Regions from separate parts of the Cellvibrio sp. KY-GH-1 genome, predicted to be linked through region 4. Evidence: predicted binding sites of a transcription regulator. Region 4 holds the regulator's gene; each other region holds the start of a gene.

Region 1 (3,135 bases), 2.3 Mb from region 4:
GGCAGTGTGGAGCTTATCGCCCACTATGAAATTCTGGGCGAAAAAAATGGCGCTGCGTTTATTACGCCGCTGGGCTCCAATCACAAATTTGAAGGCTGGGCCGGTGTGGTGGGCAACACGCCTAACAGTGGCGTGCGCAATACGTCGGTAGGATTACTCTGGCGCGCCTCACCCGTTCGCATCGAAACCCACTATCACCTATTTGATAAAGATGTGGATGGGGACGCAATTGGCGCGGAGTGGGATTTGGATATTTCCTTCCGCCCGGCACGCAAACACAATCTATCTCTGCGCCTCGCGCATTTCGACCCGGAAAATAATTCTGCATCAACGCGTAAAGTATTTTTGGATTACGCGTATAACTTGTAATTGTTGGTCAGATCGTTAAAGAAAAAGAGCATCATCCGTGATTGCTCTGGGGCATAAATTTAATGTCCATTACCAAATCTATGCCGGAAAGATCCACCACCGTTGCCAGTGGTGGGGATGAGGCTTTTAAAACGTTTAATTAATAGCTGTAACCGGACGACGAACTGGTATAGCTGCTGGAGGAAGCGGCGCTCGAGCTTGCGGCTGAACTTGTCGTCGCTGTTGCCAGTGTCCAGTTAGGTATTTCCCCTTTGATTTCACCGGCCGCACTATCACCTGCGTAGAAATACAACGGCTGACCTTTAAACGCCCACTGCTTGGTGTTATCGCTGCGCGTCACTACCGAAAAGTCACCAGCGGTTTGCGCTTCGGCAGCGGCGTAAAGTGGAGGCCAGTTGGCAATACAGGTAGCGCCACAATTGCTTTGATTGGCGGTGTCTTTCGCAAAGGTATAGAGCGTGAAGCCCGCTTTGCTTTGATCAGCCGTCCCTTGGCTGTTAACGAGAAAACCTTTCCCGATCAAATACTCGCCCTTGGTGGCATGTTGTTGGGTGCCTACCGGAATTGGGCGCGCCAGCTGCCAGTTTGCGATGGCCTTACCGGTGGTCTGACCAGCCGCGGTATCGGTTTTGAAGAAGTACAGCGGCAAACCCTGATAAGCCCATTGACGAGCAGTCACGCCGTTGCCGAGGCTGCGCTCGATAATGCTGTAGGGCAAGCTGGCAGCGTCTTTTGCTCCCGCCAATAGTGGTGGCCAGTTCGCCAGGCAATTACCCGCGCAATTGGATACACCGTTGGTGTCTTTGGCGAAGGTATAGAGCGCGAATCCATCGCGACCAATCCATTGTGGTTTGAAGCTGGTGTTGCTGGCGTCTTCGGGCAAGGCCAACAGAATTTCACCTTTGGCTACCAGATAATTACCATCTGCACTATTGATGGCGGTATCCACCCAAGCCACTGGTGGAGTAAACCTTGCCAAGCTGGATGCCGCACTTGAACTGGACACTGCTGAGCTGGTAACTGCTGTGCTTGATACCGCAGCGCTGGATGCGATCGAGCTGGACAGGCTGGAGCTGCTGCTCAAAGCAGCTTTGCTTGAACTGCTGGGAATGGGACTCTTATCGCTGTCTTTTTTGTCGTTATCGCCGCCGCAGGCGCTTAATAAACTGGCGCAGCTGATAACCAGCGCCAGGCTCAGGTTATTTTTGTTCAGGCTAAATTGCATAGGTTGATTCCTCCTCAAATGAATCAGGTGTTGGATTGGGCGTTAGATTGAAACCTTCGAAGAAGGCGTTTGTGTGATTCGTCAGGAGGGATTTACGGGGCGATTGAAAAAAGGTTGCAGCAAGCCAAAAAAATATTGCGCGGGAATTTTTATCGGATCAGAATACTGTTTTTATGTACAGTAATCTATAGAGGTGTTCCATGGCAACGAATGATCACGACCGCGACTGTGATTATGGCGACCCGGAACCCTGGATCACCGCTAAACCCCAGGCTCATAAAGGGCGCGGCGCCGTAACCAATATTGCCGGCCGCTATGAAACCCAATTAATTGAAACGGTGGATGATGGTTGGCAGCCCTACGTGGATGACACGGATATTCATCCGGGGTTAAAGACCTTGGTAACCCCCGAATTGGCTAAAACAATTCTTAGTCACAACCAATCGCCGGATATTCCTTTTAGTGTGTCCATCAATCCTTACCGGGGCTGTGAGCATGGTTGCATTTACTGTTTTGCGCGACCAACCCATGCGTATCTTGGTTTATCGCCGGGGCTGGATTTTGAAACCCGTCTCTATGCCAAAACCAATGCGGCGGAGTTATTGCGCCGCGAGTTAGCCCAGAACAATTATCAACCTAGCCCCATTGCGTTTGGCGTAAACACCGATGCCTACCAGCCGTGCGAGCGCGAGTTAAAAATTACGCGTCAGTGTTTGGAAGTGTTTCATGAGTGTGATCACCCGGTAGGCATGATTACCAAATCCGCCTTGATCGAGCGCGATATCGATTTGCTGCAAGATATGGCGAAAAAAAATCTCGCCGCTGCGGCCATTACCATCACGACTCTCGATCACAATATTTCGCGCATTCTTGAACCGCGCGCGGCATCGCCCACGCGGCGTTTGCAAACCATTGAGCGCTTAAGCAAAGCAGGTATTCCCACCATGGTGAGCGTTGCGCCCATCATTCCGTTTATTACCGAACAGGATATCGAAAATGTATTAAGCGCGGCCGCTAATGCTGGCGCAACGGCCGCAGGTTATACGGTGGTGCGCTTGCCCTGGGAAATTAACCCGCTGTTTCAGGAGTGGTTACAAACTCATTTTCCCGAACGTGCGGAACGCGTGATGAATCGCATCCGCGATATGCGCGGCGGCAAAGACTACGATGCAAATTTCGCCACGCGTATGCGCGGTGAAGGTTTGTGGGCGGATATGATCCGCCAGCGTTTTATGAAAGGATTAAAACGCTACGGCCTCGATAAAAGCCGCCGCTATGGCGAGCTCGAATGCTCGTTGTTCCGTAAACCACTGAGTATTCCCGCGCACGAAAACAAAAATGGGCAGATGGATATTTTTGGCTGATTGAGTTTTTCGTGGTAATTAGTTTTACCTTAACTAAAAATTTGCAGCTCTAACGTCCGTCTAAGTATTGATAGAAGATAGGATATTGGAATTGATATGCACATTGCGATAACGAATGCTATTGTCGATTTTGCCTTGCTAACGTTGTTAATGTAACGATAGCAACCCCATGAGTAT
Region 2 (3,135 bases), 1.1 Mb from region 4:
CGTAAACGGTGTGGCATTTATTGTTGAGTGTATGACTGACAATCGCAACCGCACTGCCGGTGATGTGCGCCACGCATTCGATAAAAAAGGCGGCAACCTCGGTACCAGCGGTTCGGTTTCCTATTTGTTTGCACGCAAAGGCCAAATCAGTTTTGCGCCGGGTGTTAATGAAGATGCATTAATGGAAGCCGCGCTTGAGGCGGGTGCTGATGACGTGGTTATTCATGATGATGGCTCGGCTGATGTAATGACTGCCTTTGAAGATTTCTTCCGTGTAAAAGATGCACTTGCCAGCGCGGGTTTAAAAGAATCTGAATCCGAAATCACGCAAATTCCATCGCTTACCGTGAGCCTTGATAAAGATGCCGCCGAAAAAATCCTCGCGTTAATTGATGCGCTTGAAGATCTGGATGATGTGCAAAACGTCTATACCAATGCCGATATTGCGGAAGAAATCATGGAGCAATTGGGTTAATTTTTACGTCGCTGGTATAAAAAAGCCGCCATGTCATATTGCTGTCGTATACAAAACGATTGAAATAATGAACTCTGGCGGCTTTTACATTGAGCGAGGTGAATGTCATGGATATGAAAATCAATAAAAGCCAATTGCGCCGCGAGCGCGAGCAGCGCGCCTGGACCCAAAGCCATCTGGCGGAAGTGGCTAATTTAAGTATGCGTACAGTACAGCGGATTGAACGTACTGGTGATGCGTCTATGGAGTCCGCCAGTGCATTAGCATCGGCGTTAAATTTGGAATTGGCCGTGTTGATAGAAACCCCGGTTGTGGCTGTTAAATCGATTCGCTTTAAATTATGGGGAGCAATTGGTTTACTGGGTTCAGCAATTATTGCCTTGGGTTGGTGGTCCAGCGCGGTTGCTGAACAAGTGATGGTTAGTCTATCCATCGAAACACCGGACAAAGTGTATTCCGACATGATGTTATTGAATGAGGTCGGCAAAGAAAGTGAAATTGAACTAGACCACCAATTTCGCATGATTTTCACCACCCAACGCCAAGGGGAGCATTTACTCATCACAACCAAAATTTATAATTTTATTGAAAACGAATACCGCTTGTTTTCGAGCCCCGGAATGCTGGTCGCGGACCGAGAGCCTGCTTCCTTGATTGTTACTTTCCCTGATGATCAACGTGTAAACCTCCAACTAAAAGCCGATTTCTGACCCTCGAAAAACGCGTGTGAAAGCTGAACTTTGTCGGTATTAAATTAACAATCTCGCTTGCGTCCACTTAATTCCCATGCAACACTGCGTCATAACCACTGTATAAAGATACAACCTATGGCGCTTATCCTCGGTATTGACCCCGGCTCTCGCAAAACTGGTTTTGGCATTATCAATGTCATTGGCAGTAAATCGGAATATGTCACCAGCGGTGTGATCCGGATGAAAGATGTGGATGAGTTGCCAGCGCGTTTAAAAGTAATTTTTGATTCGCTCACTCAAATCATCGAGCAATATTGCCCTCAGGAAATGGCGATTGAACAGGTGTTTATGGCCAAGAATGCAGCCTCGGCGTTAAAGCTGGGGCAGGCGCGCGGTGCGGCAATTGTGGCGGCGACGGCGCAAAATGTTCCAGTATCGGAATACGAAGCGCGCAAGGTAAAACAATCGGTAGTGGGCAATGGTGCTGCCGATAAACTACAAGTACAGCATATGGTGAAGACATTATTGTGTCTACCTGCATCGCCACAAGAAGATGCTGCCGATGCGCTGGCCGTGGCACTTTGCCACGCCAATACACGCGATCATTTAATCCGTATGGCGGGTTCATCCAGCTTCCGTCGCGGGCGGATTGTTTAATGTAAATCTTTCATTAATTCCAGCGCGTTGCCTGGGGTTTATCATCAATATCCAATCGGTGGCTTGCGCGGCTGTTGGCGATTAATAGCGATTCAAAGCGATAAATCGCGTGTAGTTTTGCCGCGTTGATGCCTAATCGATGACGCAACTCATCCAGCGTTACAGCGGAATATTTTTCAAAAGGATAATGGCCAAGATCCCGTACTGGAATGGCTTGGCCGAAATTAAATCCCAAATCAAACGCAATTAAATCTTGCCGACAAAATTGATAAGGCGCTGGGTAGAGGTGGGTGATAATCCAGCGAAAAAAATGAATTTGCCAACGATGGATGTGATCACTGGAGCCCATAGTAAAGCCGATTACAAAGGCTTCATCCTGATTTCGCAGGCCGCGCCCTAGCAATGCGTGTAATGCATCGTGACGAGTGAGATTAATGGCGCCTGGAAAAGCAATGGGGCTGGCGGGGTTTTCGAATAAACGCACCAGCCAGGGAATATCTTCCGGGTTGGCCGCGGGTAAGGTCGCAATTACCTCCTGCAATGTTAAATCGCCATTATGCAAGCCCGGGTTCCATTCGTACCACTTAATATCTGTAGCCATAAACCCCTCGCTAACGTGTTTTACTGAAGTTAGTCGTGTGAGGGCTTTTGTGTTAGCAGCTGGATATTGCCGCCGACAGCAGCCAAATAGTTGCTAATAGTTTTTTCACGCACAAAGCGCAACAGGTAGTGAGGGCCGCCCGCTTTGGGGCCGGTGCCGGACAGGCCGCAACCACCAAAAGGTTGGACGCCCACTACTGCACCAACCATATTGCGATTGATATACACATTGCCCACATTCACTTCATGAGCAATTTTCTGGCCGATTGTTTCGTTGCGCGTATGAACGCCCAGTGTTAAACCAAAACCGGTGCTATTAATACTTGCAATAACCTTATCCAGATCTTGAATGCGGAAACGAATTAAATGGCAAATCGGTCCGAAATGTTCTTCCTGTAATTCGTCAATGCTATGAATTTGTAATAACGTGGGTGCAACAAAACTGCCTTGCGCAATTGTCGAAGGCAAGGGTGTTTGGGCAATTAATCGCCCTTCTGTTTTGGCTTGCTCAATATGAGCGAGCAATTTTTGCTGCTCGTAGTTGTCGATGACCGGGCCAATATCGGTGCGGGTTTCGCGCGGGTCGCCCAGTATCAAACAGTCCATAGCGCCTTGAAGTAATTCAATGACTCGCTCGGCAATTTCTTCCTGAACAAACAAAACTCGCAGTGCAGAGCAGCGTTGGCCTGCACTGCCGAAGGCTGAGCGGAT
Region 3 (3,135 bases), 990 kb from region 4:
CCAAAAGGGTGTTATGTGAGGGCGATACTGTCACCTCACCCAACTTAAATCTGGTTTCTTGATGTGCATTCATGATGGCCGGTGGCCTGTTGCAGTCTTCATAGTTATACCTTTTTCGGTAGGCTTTTCTTATTGGTTTACCTTAGTAGCAGCGGATGAAGCCGCTGTAACCATGAGTATAATTTTGCAAGATTCAGGGATAGAAATACAACTCAGTGGATACTTTAGTAAAAAACTAACTTATTGATTTTTAAGTGGAAAAAAATGGTAAGCAAAAGGTAAGTGCGAGGTTTTTATAAGGTCAGTGTTTTCATCGCTATTTGCAATATAGTCTACTCACACGCATCCACACAGATACCGATGAGTGTTCTATTAGTCACAAACACAAAAGGTAAAGTTTATGAAACTGTCTCTTATTAAGTTATCTTTTTCAAAGTTGCCACTACTGACATTAGCCTTTGCATTGCCACTACAAATGATGATGGCTTCCGAGGCTTCTTCGTTGGATGCAAAAGCACCACTGGTATATGTCAATCAGAATGTTGGCTTTAATGTTAAGGGGTACAAATACAAGCAATCTGAATTTCCCTGCAATATAGATAAAGTATTGGTTTCAAACTTGGTTGATCGCGCAAGTGCAAGTGGCATTCGCATGGAGCCGGTAGCTACTGCTGACAAAATTATGAATGGGGTTGTGCCGGTATTGGCAATAGATGTGGAACAACTGGTGCTGGGTGGTGAAAAGCGTCAGTTTGGTACTAAGCAGAGTTCAAATTTACCTAAGGTTCAGGTAACCGTCGCGTTGATTAAGGGAAAAGACGACATGGTCACTGCAAAACATACCTGCGCCATCATGACATTAAATGAATTTACTCCTTCAACCAATGTGATGGATTTAGGGGGAAATGGTGTTACGGTTTGCTCGGCGACGGAAAAATGCCTGAAAGACCTTAGTAAAGATGTTGTTGAGTGGATGTCGCCTATAGTTAAGTAGGTGCTCGTTTGGCAGTACTCCTTCGTTGCAAAAAAGCCACCTAAGGGTGGCTTTTTGCATTTCATCAATCAGATCATTCATTTTACTGTATAAATAATCAGGTACTGGTTGCGCGTACAGGTTTTTGGTGTATAGTGCATCCATGGCTGCAGTAAGATCTGCTCCGGCCCCATAAGAATTATTGTCATATAGATTTCATTGCATAAGTTGAGGTGTGAAATGGATGCGAATAAAGAAAAGGCGTTACAAGCGGCGCTGAGCCAGATCGAGCGTCAATTTGGTAAAGGAACTGTAATGCGTATGGGGGACAAGGAAGATCTAGTGATTCCTGCGATCTCTACTGGTTCGTTAGGGTTGGACGTTGCTTTGGGAATCGGTGGATTACCCAAGGGTCGTATTATTGAAATCTATGGTCCGGAATCATCCGGCAAAACCACGCTTACTCTGCAAGTTATTGCTGAAGCGCAGCGTCAGGGTGGTACTTGTGCATTTATTGATGCCGAGCACGCTCTTGATCCTATTTATGCCACCAAGTTGGGTGTAAATGTCGATGATCTGATCGTTTCCCAACCAGACACTGGCGAACAGGCATTGGAAGTTACCGATATGCTGGTGCGCTCTGGCGCAGTCGATGTGCTGGTGATTGATTCCGTAGCTGCCTTGACTCCCCGCGCAGAAATCGAGGGCGAGATGGGTGATCATCACGTAGGTTTGCAGGCACGCTTGATGTCCCAAGCGTTGCGCAAAATCACCGGTAATATCAAAAATGCCAATTGCCTGGTGATTTTTATTAACCAGATTCGTATGAAAATTGGCGTTATGTTCGGCAACCCGGAAACGACCACTGGTGGTAATGCGTTAAAGTTCTATGCCTCTGTACGTCTGGATATTCGTCGCGTTGGTGCTGTGAAAGAAGGTGAGGAGGTGATTGGTTCTGAAACTCGTGTAAAAGTAGTTAAGAACAAAGTGGCTCCGCCGTTTAAGCAGGCTGAATTCCAGATCCTTTATGGATCAGGTATTAACCGCATGGGTGAGGTTGTTGATTATGGCGTTAAGCTCGGCCTGATTGACAAGGCTGGTGCCTGGTATAGCTATCAAGGCAACAAGATTGGTCAGGGTAAAAACAATGTAATGAAGTTTTTACAAGAAAACCCTGCTGTGTCGCAGGAGTTGGAGCAAAAAGTTCGAGCTGAACTTTTGGCTACACCAGCGCTCTCACTAAGTGCAAGCGGTGGTGATGTAGAAGACGTAGACGCGTAGAGTTTGAGTGAAATATCAGAAGCCCCCGCTGCCCTTGGTAACGGGGGCTTTTTATTACAGAAATCTTCTTGCCAGTATTGATGCTGCTCAGTATTCTGGTTTTAGGGGCGGGCTAAAAAAGCCAGCAATAAGAATAGGATAGGGCATAAAGCTCAAATGTTTGCGAGGTCAAGATAGTATGAAGACGATTACCTGGTTGATCACACTTTGTAGCGTGCTAGCCTTTACCGGTTGTGCAACCCAACCCAATGTCGAAACGGATCATCAAGCGGATTATGATTTTTCTGCTTTAAAAACATTTAATGTGGCGGAAACCAAGCAGGATTCCAAAGAAAATATTTTAATTTCCCCGTTTACTCTCAGTCATATCCATTCTGCTTTGGAAAGTGAATTGGCCAAGCGTTATCAGAGTGCAGCTGCAGGCGCAACGCCGGATTTTATTGTGAGTTATCACGTGGTTGTGGAAGAGAAAATAGATCCGCGTAGTTACGATGATCTCTATGGTTTTGGCTTCTATGGTCGAGGCTACTATCGTTACCCGAGCCCATTTTTCCACGGCCCTGGCGCAGGTTTACGTGTTTACAATCAGGGCAGCTTGATTGTCGATATAGTTGACGCGAAAACAGAAAAGCCTATTTGGCGCGGTGTTTCAGAGAAGCGTTTAAGTCGTGGTATGGCGCCGCAACAACAGCGCGACGTATTGAGCAGGGCGGTCACCGAGGTTATGGCCTATTTTCCTCCGGTACAGGCTGCACCCAAATGAAATAGGTTTCATGCATAACGGAAAAAATGGCCGCTACTGCGGCCATTTTCTTATGAATTTAAGGAGTAGGCGGGATTATGGCTGAGCCAATCAAATTGTCTGACGTGCGCTTTGCGGC
Region 4 (3,135 bases):
ATATGCGATTGAGGGTTTGAGTGATACTTTGCGACTTGAATTAAACAAAACCGGCGTTTACGTAAGCCTGATTGAACCAGGCCCAATCCATAGCAGCTTTCGAAAAAACGCGCTCGCTATGTTAGTTAAAAATATTGATATCAATTCAAGTCGACACCGAGAAAGCTATCAAACGGCAATTACCAGATTAGGTAGTGAGACCTCCAACACCCCATTTACACTTGCACCTGATGCAGTCTACAAACGACTTATTCATGCGCTGGAAAGCACGCATCCCAAAGCACGTTATTACGTTACCTTTCCCACTTACCTGGTTGGCTATTTAAAGCGCCTCCTCCCCACAACACTAATGGACAAACTTTTATGTAAGCTAGGCGGTTAGTTCACTCTCAATTCAGCATACGCGACTAAAGTTATAGAGAAACAAACAAGGATTTCATTATGACTAGATCAACCTCGCTATTTGTTTTTTTAGTTGCCGCATTTCTCTCCACTACATGTCACGCTGAGTCGTTGCGCTGTGGTGGCCAACTTGCTCACATCGGTGAAACTAAAGCAGACATTTTGGAAAAATGCGGAGACCCGGCAATGACCGACTCCTACTGCGAACCAATTGCTGTCAATCAGGCCCAAGGGGTGCAAAACGGCAACAATAACGTTCAAAACAATATTGCAATTAGCAGCTGTGAGAATGTAGATATATGGACCTACAACCCTGGGAGCGGAAAATTCATGACCCATCTCTATTTTAGTCGAGGCCAACTTCAAAACATTCGCTATGGAAAGCGGGTCAAATAAGCATCACTTTGAAAAGCTATTGCACAACCTGAATTACTGTATATAATCACAATAACTGTACAAATAAACAGATTCAGGAGTGTTTCATGTCAGACTTAACACCGCGTCAGGAAGAAGTATTAAACCTTATCCGCAAATATGCCGACGAAACCGGCTACCCACCTACGCGCGCTGAAATTGCTCGTATTTTGGGGTTTAAGTCTGCGAATGCTGCTGAAGAACACATAAAAGCACTGGCCCGAAAAGGGGCCATCGAAATTATCCCTGGTGCTTCGCGCGGTATACGCCTACCAGAGACTCATAATGGTATACCCATCGTCGGCCGAGTTGCTGCGGGCAACCCAATACTCGCCCAAGAGCACATAGAAGACTACTGCAATATTCCTTATGACTTCTTTTCTCCCAGCGCTGATTACTTGTTACGGGTGCATGGCATGAGTATGAAAGATGCTGGCATACTCGATGGGGATTTACTTGCCGTACATAGAACAGATCAAGTGAGAAACGGCCAAATTGTAGTGGCCCGTATCGGTGAAGAAGTTACCGTCAAGCGCTTCAAACGTAACGGAAACAAAGCTCAAGTAGAGCTTTGGCCTGAAAATCCGGACTTTGAAGTAATTCATGTTGATATGCGTGATCAGGAGTTTTCTATTGAAGGCCTAAGTGTAGGAGTAATTCGTCGTGACTAATCTCGCTCGCAGCAACTCTACCAGCAGCAACCGCAAACAACCGCTTGGTGGTGTTACGGAATTAATTTTGACTAGCGACGCCCCCGAGCAACTGTCGCTGTTAATGCCGATGATTGCTTTCCTTAGCAACAGTTCACAAGATCGTTGGATCACCTGGATTGCACCGCATAATATCAGCCGCGAGCTTTTGGAATCTTATGGCGTGAATACACGCTATATTCGCGTTATTCACTGTCACGATCAATTAAGTCTGCTATGGGTTACTTGGGAGGCACTGGCTGCTGGTAATAGCCATACGGTTATTTCAAGCCCGGGCAAATTAACAGACAAAGAATTGAACCAGCTTGAACAGGCAGCTGCACAAGGACAATGCCAAGGGTTATTACTGCGGGTACGTTAAACAACGTCAGGAAGAAAAGGTAAGCTCACAACCTAGGATGTGAACCAAATTTAATGCAGCATTAATTTTTCAGCCTCACTTTGAGTCTCAGTCAAATCTTCCAGCATGGCCTCAGCTTGTTGGTCAGCGATATCCCCCGCAGCATCCATTCCAGCCTCAATCATAGCTTTGGCGACATTAAATTTCTCTTCCCCAAGGAAGGCTAATGACTCGGAAGAAAAACGAATAGTTACCAATGGCTCAGAGTTTTCGTCGTCAGCTCGCGCCAGCGCCACATCTCCGTTTATTAACTCTATGATTTCGTAAAACGATGACATATCAACCCCTATTTAATTGGGCCGGCATTCTAGCATCCAATCCAGCCAAAACCTACGTACACCTATTATCAATAAGCATGCAATCACCGGAAATCTCTCTCACAAAGAAAACAGCCGATCATAAGATCGGCTGCTTCGCGTAACTCTAGCGCAGTAAGCTTAGTTAACTCGCTCAAGCACTGTGGTAATACCCTGCCCCAAACCAATGCACATGGTAGAAACACCAAAATTCAAATCGCGATCCTGCATAACTGTTAACAACGAACCGGTAATTCTTGTTCCAGAACAGCCGAAAGGGTGGCCAAGCGCAATTGCTCCACCATGCAAATTCACTTTATCATTCATCACATCCAACAATTTTAAGTCTTTCAATACCGGCAAAGCTTGGGCAGCAAAGGCCTCATTGAGCTCAAATGCATCAATATCATCTATCGTCAGGTTAGCCGCCTTGAGTGCTTTTTCGGTCGATGGTACCGGCCCGTACCCCATAATTGACGGATCAACGCCCGCCAACCCCAATGAAACCACTTTAGCAATAGGTTTAAGCCCGAGTGATTTCGCTCGCTCCGCAGACATAACCAACATTACAGAAGCACCATCACTTAGCTGCGAAGAAGTGCCCGCAGTCACCTGTCCATTTTTCGGATCAAACACCGGCGGCAATTTTGCCAGCGCTTCAACCGTAGTTTCCGGCCGAATAGTTTCATCCTGATCAACTGATATCAAAAAACCGTCGCCGTTATGTCCATCGACTGGAATAATTTCGCGTTTAAACTTTCCCGTCTCTCGGGCTTTTGCAGCAAGCTGATGCGAACGCGCACCAAATTCATCCATCTGTTGACGATTAATGCCGTGCAAAAGTGCGAGATATTCCGCGGTCATTCCCATATTGCCTGCCGCTTTAGCAACTGACAGGCCCAATAACGGATTG

The links. The regulator LexA, encoded in region 4, represses DNA repair genes until DNA is damaged. The targets are predictions, from matches to a motif close to ACTGTNTNTANANACAGT.
Region 1: D0C16_RS17340 (PA0069 family radical SAM protein) is a predicted target of LexA. The motif match lies at 1,759-1,776, and genes of this name have one in related genera.
Region 2: ruvC (crossover junction endodeoxyribonuclease RuvC) is a predicted target of LexA. The motif match lies at 1,283-1,300, and genes of this name have one in related genera.
Region 3: recA (recombinase RecA) is a predicted target of LexA. The motif match lies at 1,079-1,096, and genes of this name have one in related genera.

Annotation. Positions count from the first base shown of each region.
Region 1 is NZ_CP031728.1:4,100,667-4,103,801, forward strand. Features, by position in the region: gene D0C16_RS17330 (alginate export family protein) at 1-369, shown strand, start outside; gene D0C16_RS17335 (hypothetical protein) at 509-1,594, opposite strand; gene D0C16_RS17340 (PA0069 family radical SAM protein) at 1,795-2,958, shown strand; gene D0C16_RS17345 (hypothetical protein) at 2,988-3,135, opposite strand, start outside.
Region 2 is NZ_CP031728.1:5,293,765-5,296,899, forward strand. Features, by position in the region: gene D0C16_RS22245 (YebC/PmpR family DNA-binding transcriptional regulator) at 1-475, shown strand, start outside; gene D0C16_RS22250 (helix-turn-helix transcriptional regulator) at 583-1,185, shown strand; gene ruvC (crossover junction endodeoxyribonuclease RuvC) at 1,303-1,824, shown strand; gene D0C16_RS22260 (hypothetical protein) at 1,838-2,425, opposite strand; gene putA (bifunctional proline dehydrogenase/L-glutamate gamma-semialdehyde dehydrogenase PutA) at 2,455-3,135, opposite strand, start outside.
Region 3 is NZ_CP031728.1:1,637,944-1,641,078, reverse strand. Features, by position in the region: gene D0C16_RS07015 (winged helix-turn-helix domain-containing protein) at 1-73, opposite strand, end outside; gene D0C16_RS07010 (hypothetical protein) at 401-994, shown strand; gene recA (recombinase RecA) at 1,214-2,254, shown strand; gene D0C16_RS07000 (DUF4136 domain-containing protein) at 2,433-3,017, shown strand; gene D0C16_RS06995 (regulatory protein RecX) at 3,095-3,135, shown strand, end outside.
Region 4 is NZ_CP031728.1:647,555-650,689, reverse strand. Features, by position in the region: gene D0C16_RS02560 (SDR family oxidoreductase) at 1-382, shown strand, start outside; gene D0C16_RS02555 (DUF2845 domain-containing protein) at 442-798, shown strand; gene lexA (transcriptional repressor LexA) at 885-1,487, shown strand; gene D0C16_RS02545 (cell division inhibitor SulA) at 1,480-1,887, shown strand; gene D0C16_RS02540 (hypothetical protein) at 1,938-2,204, opposite strand; gene fadA (acetyl-CoA C-acyltransferase FadA) at 2,364-3,135, opposite strand, start outside.